2 regions of the Micromonospora sp. NPDC048909 genome follow, and region 1 is predicted to be linked to the other one. Evidence: riboswitches for the same ligand, from Rfam matches in the RefSeq annotation. Region 1 holds a riboswitch; the other holds the start of a gene.
What was found. Region 1 has a riboswitch for ZMP and ZTP ahead of AB0C04_RS14075 (bifunctional 5,10-methylenetetrahydrofolate dehydrogenase/5,10-methenyltetrahydrofolate cyclohydrolase). Riboswitches for the same ligand answer to the same signal wherever they lie in the genome.

Region 1 (3,390 bases):
AAGGTGTCCCACGATTTCGCCGCCCCCCGCCGATCCAGGGTGGCCACCACGAACCGCTGCTCCAGCGCGGCGAGGTGCCGACGCATCGCGCCGATCTCCGACGAGCCCGGCCCGCCGGGCACGAAGAGCAGCACCGGTGCGGCCGGGTCGGCCCCGCGCAGCATCAACCCCAGCGAGCGGGACCCGGTGTCCATGGTGCTCAGCTCGGCGATGCCACCGTCGATCCGGTCGGTGCGGGCCGGCAGCGCCGCCACCACCGCCACCAGCAGGACCACCGCCGCCAGCAGGCCCGTCGCACCCCGGCGCAGCCACACCCACCCCGGCCGGCGCGGCGCAGTGGTTGGTTCCTGGGCGGCGGCGGGTTCGCCGGCGACAGCCGATCGGCCGGCGGCGGTCCGGGTCGCCCGGCGCCCGGCCCGGGTCGCGCGCCGGGCGAGGCCGGCCCCGTAGGTCGCGCCGACCAGCAGCGGCAGCAGCGTGAACAGGCCGTGCAGGCCCCGTCCGAGCAGCAGCGCGGCGACACCGAAGCCGCTCAGGTGCGGGGCGTCCACGGTCGGACCACGCAGCCGGATCCGCACCAGTTCCACCGCCACCGCGAAGAGCACGGGCCCGGCGAGCATCGCCCAGCGCGACCGGCTCAGCCAGCCGGCCACCAGGCCGACGGCGAGGCTGACCGCGACCGACGCGACGGCCTCGAAACCCGTGCCCGGCCCGCGCGGCGTCCAGTAGCCGACGACCAGCCCCCAGAGCAGCGGCGGCAGGAACGCGGCCACAAGACGCGGCGTGGGACGCGGGAACGACGGCTTCGCCATGAACACCTCACCAGGGTCGGGCCCTCGGGAGCCCGAGCCTACTGATGATCGATGCCACGCTCTGTCCCACTCCGGTGACGATGAGCCTCCGCTCGACCGGCCGCCGCTTCCCTCGGGTCCGCGCGGGCGGCTCGGCGCCGACGCCGGAGCCTCGTCACCCCATCCAGACCATCGCCTGCCCGTGCCCCCGGGTCCAGGCGAGCGGCGTCCCGTCCAGCGCGAGCACGTTGTGCATCGCCTCGCCGGGCGACGCCGGCAGCGAGGCGTGGGGCAGCACCTCCGGCGCCTCGTTCGCGAGCCAATGGCCGGGCAGTGCGCGTACCAGCTCGACGAACGCGTCGCGCCGTGGCTGGGGCACCTGGTAGAGCACCGAGGTGTGGAACACCACGAGCGTCGCGTCGGCCGGCGCCTGAGCGGCCAGCGCCGGCAGGTCGTCCACCAGGTCACCGCGGACCAGCCGCGGTGGCTCGGCCGCGGCGACGGCGGCCGCGGCGCGCAGCCGGGCCCGGCGGTGGGTCTGTTCCGGCCAGATCAGGGCGTCCAGCCAGGCGATGTCGGCCGGGTCGGTCACGTCGAGCGGGTTCAGGTCCAGACCGGCCCGCCACACCACCTCGGGCCGCGCGGCCGGCACCGGCACCCCGACCGCGGCGCAGTCGAGCACCGGCTCGCCCGCGCCGACCTGACGCTCGCCGTAGCGGTAGGCGTACCGGTCGGGGTAGAGGCAGAGCCCGGCGGACGCGCCGACCTCCAACAGGGCGAGCGGCTGCGGCAGCGCGGCGAGCGCCGGCAGCAGCACGGCGCACCGCCCGGCCTCGTTCGTCTGGGTGGCCCGCACCCGCATCTGCGCCGCGATCGCCGGCCAGTTCGCCACCACGTGGTCGTGGAAGGCGGCCGGGTCGTCGAGCGGGCCGCCGAGCAGCCGTACGACGCCGAAGAGCAGGTTCGGCTGCCGCTTGGCCGGCGGCAGCTCGTCGAGCAGGTCCAGCAGCTCGCGGTCACGGGACACCGCGAGCGACAGACGCTCGTACGAGGGTGAGACGTCCCGCGTCTCCCGGGTGGCGAACTCGACGTACGCATCGGCGGTCGTCATCCTCCGATCCTCGCAACCGATCCCGGCCGCTGTCCCAGGTCCGTGACGCAGCTCCCACCGGGCCCTGCGCCCTCGACGAGAAGATGTTCCGGTCGAACTACGGCCCGCTCTTCGCCCAGCCCTGACCCCGGCGCACCCGTCCGCCCTGGTGATACGGCATCATCGAGCTACCGGCGACTGGCGGCACAGGGATGGTGGAACCATCGGGGAGCCTCTCGCGGGCGTCGACCGCCTGGGCGCCCGCGCCGAGGAGTCCCTACCCAGATGACCAGCGCATCCACCGAGATCACCACGTCGGGTCCGGCCCGGCTGCTGCCCGGCGCGCCCGTCGCCGAGGCCGTCCTGGCCGAGACCTCCGCCGCTGCCGCCCGCCTGGCCAGCCGCGGAATCATCCCGAGCCTGGCCACCATCCTCGTCGGTGACGACGACGCCAGCGCGCGCTACGTCGGCATCAAGCAGCGCCAGGCCACCGCCCTCGGGTTCGCCTCCCCGCACGAGCACCTGCCCGCCACCGCCACCCAGGACGACCTGCACCGGGCCATCGCCCGCTTCAACGCGGACCCCGCCGTGCACGGGCTGCTCGTGCAGTACCCCGTACCGGCGCACCTGGACTACGACGCGGCGTTGCAGACCATCGACCCGGACAAGGACGTCGACGGCATGCACCCGCTCAACATGGGCCGGCTCGCCGTCGGCGTGCCCGGCCCGCTGCCGTGCACCCCCGCCGGCATCGAAGCGCTGCTGGCGTACTACGACATCCCCGTGGCCGGCCGTGAGGTCGTCATCCTCGGCCGCGGCGCCACCCTCGGGCGGCCGCTGGCGATGCTGCTGTCGCAGAAGCGCCCGACCGCGAACGCTGCCGTCACCGTCGTACACACCGGCGTCCCCGACTGGCCGCGCTACACCCGCCGCGCCGACATCCTCGTCGCCGCCGCCGGCGTACCCGGCATCGTCCGACCCGAGCACGTCAAGCCGGGTTCCGTCGTCATCGGCGCCGGCGTCCGCTACGACGGGCGACGCCTCCTGCCGGACGTGGACGAGGCCTGCGCCGAGGTCGCCGGCGCCATCACCCCCCGGGTCGGCGGGGTCGGGCCGACCACCGTCGCGATGCTGTTCCGCAACGCCGTACGCGCCGCCGAGCGCGCCAACCAGTAAGCCGGGAGTCCGCGGATACCAGTGACCGCCCGACCCGGTACCGGGTCGGGCGGTCACTGGTGTTCAACCGCTTCGCAGCAGACGCTGCGCGTACGTACTGGCGCAGTACCAGTATCTGAAGCGTGCGCTATTCGCCGTTGTCGCCCACGTTCGGCGAGGCGGTGACAGCGCAGACGAGTATCCGACCGTCCAAAGTGCCGACCGCAAGGCGGCCGTCACTCAACCGGACCATGGAGAGCGGGACAACCGGGTGGCCGTCTACCTGGAGGTGCTGCCGGTCTTGCACAGACCCGTCCTCAGCACGCAGGATCACCAGTTCCCCCGAGTTGAACG
Region 2 (3,390 bases), on a different contig from region 1:
CCTGCGGCTCACCACCGGTCGGCTGCCGTTCATCCCGCCGTGTTGCTAGTGCGGGGACCATTAACGTTCGCCGGGTTGATGAGTGGCGGGGAAGTTGTCGTACTGGTGGTGTTGGGTGTGGTTCGTGCCTCGCCGTCGGGATTCTGCTGCGCCGCGGGTGGTGTATCGCACGCTGCGCGCCCTCCGCAACCGTGCCCTAACCCCCTGATCGGCCCCCGTGGCGCCCGGCGATCACGCAGTTGTGGTGGTGGACGCACTCCGCGAAGCGGGACCGTCCGGGCACCACAACTGCATGATCAACAAGCGGGGCGGGGTGGGTCAGGTGAGGTCGACGGTGGGGTAGAGGGGGAAGCCGGTCAGGAGTTCGCTGGCCTGGCGGCTGATCTTGTCGGCGATTGCCGGGTCGAGCACGTACTTGGCCTTCGACGCGGTGCCGTCGGCGTTGGCGCCGGGCTTCGTCTGGCTGAGCACGGTGTGGATCAGCTCGGCGGTCTGGTCCATCTCGGCGGCGCCGAGCCCCCGGGTGGTCAGCGCGGGGGTGCCGATCCGGATGCCGGAGGTGTACCAGGCGCCGTTCGGGTCGTGCGGCACCGAGTTGCGGTTGGTGACGATGCCCGCGTCGAGCAGCGCCTGCTCCGCCTGCCGGCCGGTCAGCTCGTACGAGGTGACGTCGATGATCGCCAGGTGGTTGTCGGTGCCGCCGGTGACCAGGTTGGCGCCGCGGCTCAGCAGCCCCTCGGCGAGCGCCTGGGCGTTCGCCACGATCCGCTGGGCGTAGTCGGCGAAGTCCGGGCGGCGGGCCTCGGCGAGCGCGACGGCCTTCGCGGCCATCACGTGCGGCAGCGGGCCGCCGAGCACCATCGGGCAGCCCCGGTCGACCTGGTCGGCCAGCTCGGGCTGGCAGAGCACCATGCCGCCGCGCGGGCCGCGCAGCGACTTGTGCGTGGTGGTGGTGACGATGTGCGCGTGCGGCACCGGGTCGAAGTCGCCGGTGAAGACCTTGCCGGCGACCAGCCCGGCGAAGTGCGCCATGTCCACCATGAAGGTGGCGCCCACCGAGTCGGCGATCTCCCGAAGGATCCGGAAGTTGACCTTCCGGGGGTAGGCCGAGTAGCCGCCGACCAGGATCAGCGGCTTGAACTCCCGGGCGATCTCCGCGACCTTGTCGTAGTCGATGAGACCGGTCGCCGGGTCGGTGCCGTAGCTGCGCTGGTCGAACATCTTGCCGGAGATGTTCGGCCGGAAACCGTGGGTGAGGTGCCCGCCGGCGTCGAGCGACATGCCGAGCATCCGCTGGTTGCCCAGCTCCCGGCGCAGCGCGAACCAGTCCGCCTCGGTGAGGTCGTTGACCTGGCGGACCTGGGCCTTCTTCAGCGCCGGAGACTCCACCCGGTCGGCCAGCACGGCCCAGAACGCGACCAGGTTGGCGTCGATGCCGGAGTGCGGCTGCACGTACGCGTGCGCGGCGCCGAACAGCTCCCGGGCGTGCTCGGCGGCGAGCGCCTCGACCGTGTCGACGTTCTGGCAGCCGGCGTAGAAGCGGCGGCCCACGGTGCCCTCGGCGTACTTGTCGCTGAACCAGTTGCCCATGGCCAGCAGGGTGGCCGGGGAGGCGTAGTTCTCGCTGGCGATCAGCTTCAGCGACTCGCGCTGGTCACCCAGCTCGGCGGTGATCGCGTCGGCCACCCGGGGCTCGACGGCACGGATCACCTCGAGCGCGCTGCGGAAGGCGGTGGATTCGGCGTTCGGCGACGGCATGGAACCTCCAACTGGCGTACGGAAGGCCCAGGCGCTCGGCATGCGTCCTCATGACGGGGCCGCTCCCCGATGGTTCCCCATCCCCACGCGCCAGTCACGGCCCGCGCCGATCCTACCGGGTCGGCCGGGGCCGGCCAGGCCGACCTCGGCCGCGAGTCGGTCGCGGCCCGGGTGGTTGGGCGCACCTTGGCGGGGCACCGCCGAGGCGCTGCGCAACGAGCTGAAGGAGACCGGGGTCACGGTGACCTCCCTGATGCCCGGCCCGACCGACACCGAGTTCTTCGATCGGGCCCGGATGCAGGACACCCGGGTCGGCGCCGGCCGCAAGGACGACCCGCGGACGGTGGCCGAGCAGGGCTTCACGGCGTTGATGAAGGGCGATCAGACGGTGACCGCCGGCTCGCTGACGAACAAGGTGCAGACCGCGGTCGGCAAGATCGTTCCGGACAGGCTCAAGTCCGAGCAGCACCGGAAGATGGCCGAACCCGGCTCCGCCGACTGAACCTCCGGCACACGAGTGACGGGCCCGGCGATGCCGGGCCCGTCCACGTCGTCGAAGCCGCTCAGGCGGTGACCGCGTCCACCGCCTTCTTGATCGCCTTCGGGTCGGTCGGCTTGCGCGGCGCGTCGGCCCGCAGCGCGATCATCCGCTCGCCGATCTCCTGGAGCTGCTTGCGGCCGAGCGCCTCACGCACCTTGGGGAACCACTCCTGCTCCTCCTCCTCGACGTGGTGCAGGACGTTCTCGATCAGCACCGTGGTCTTGGCGTTGAAGTGCTCGTCCTCCGCCGTCATGGCGTGCAGCTCGGCGCAGAGCACGTCCGCCACGTGGTGCTCCTCGTACGACTCGAGGATGTCGTCCTCCAGGTCGGGCAGGAGCTTGCGGACCTCCGGGTACATCACCTCGTTCTCCAGGTAGGTGTGCACCGTGAGCGCCTCCACGATCTGCCCCACCAGCTTGCCCCGCTGGCTCGCCGGGCCCTCCTCGGCATCCTGGAAGGCCTTGAACAGGCGGCGCATCTCCTTGTGGTCCTCTTTCAGCAGGACGATGGCATCAGTGGACACCGGCGGACCTCCTCGACTGTGTCAGGTGATCGTCCGGTACCCCGGCACTGAACTGCGGAAACAACCGTCCCTCGAACGGGGTGGGGGCCCGGCGCCCGCGCGCCGGGCCCCCACCGTCATCCGTGCGATGTGGTCACTTCACCACGTTGTACGCGCTGACCATGCCCGCGCCGTAGAACGAGTTGCGCTTGCCCCCGGTGCAGGTGGCCGGGAAGCCGGGCCGCGGCTCCCAGACGCCCTCCTCGCACGGCAGCGCCTCCGCCGTCCGCTCGAGGAAGGACGCCAGCTGACCCGGCGTCATGCCCGGGTGGGCCGACAGGGCCAGGGCCGCGACGCCGGTGGCGTGCGGGCTGGCCATCGAGGTGCCCTGCTTCCAACCCCAGCCGTTGGTCCGCGTCGCCGTGTTGAAGGTGGTCGACAGGATCTGGTCGGTCGTGGTCGGGCTGACGCCCCCGGTACGGAAGCGGCTGTCACCACCGGGAGCGGTGACGTCCACGACGCCGAGGCCGTAGGAGGAGTAGTAGCTCTTCTTCCCGGTCGGTGCGACCGCCGAGACGGTCAGCACGCC

Region 2: linked by a shared signal. The riboswitch ahead of AB0C04_RS25915 (glycine hydroxymethyltransferase) and the one ahead of AB0C04_RS14075 (bifunctional 5,10-methylenetetrahydrofolate dehydrogenase/5,10-methenyltetrahydrofolate cyclohydrolase) in region 1 are both predicted to bind ZMP and ZTP.

The regions. Positions count from the first base shown of each region.
Region 1 is NZ_JBEZFU010000004.1:402,038-405,427, reverse strand. It holds gene AB0C04_RS14085 (alpha/beta hydrolase) at 1-812, opposite strand, end outside; gene AB0C04_RS14080 (DUF2332 domain-containing protein) at 967-1,902, opposite strand; ZMP/ZTP riboswitch at 2,066-2,147, shown strand; gene AB0C04_RS14075 (bifunctional 5,10-methylenetetrahydrofolate dehydrogenase/5,10-methenyltetrahydrofolate cyclohydrolase) at 2,167-3,057, shown strand; gene AB0C04_RS14070 (hypothetical protein) at 3,185-3,390, opposite strand, start outside.
Region 2 is NZ_JBEZFU010000011.1:120,089-123,478, reverse strand. It holds gene AB0C04_RS25915 (glycine hydroxymethyltransferase) at 319-1,758, opposite strand; ZMP/ZTP riboswitch at 1,777-1,866, opposite strand; gene AB0C04_RS25910 (hypothetical protein) at 1,934-2,260, shown strand; gene AB0C04_RS25905 (hemerythrin domain-containing protein) at 2,322-2,822, opposite strand; gene AB0C04_RS25900 (S8 family serine peptidase) at 2,956-3,390, opposite strand, start outside.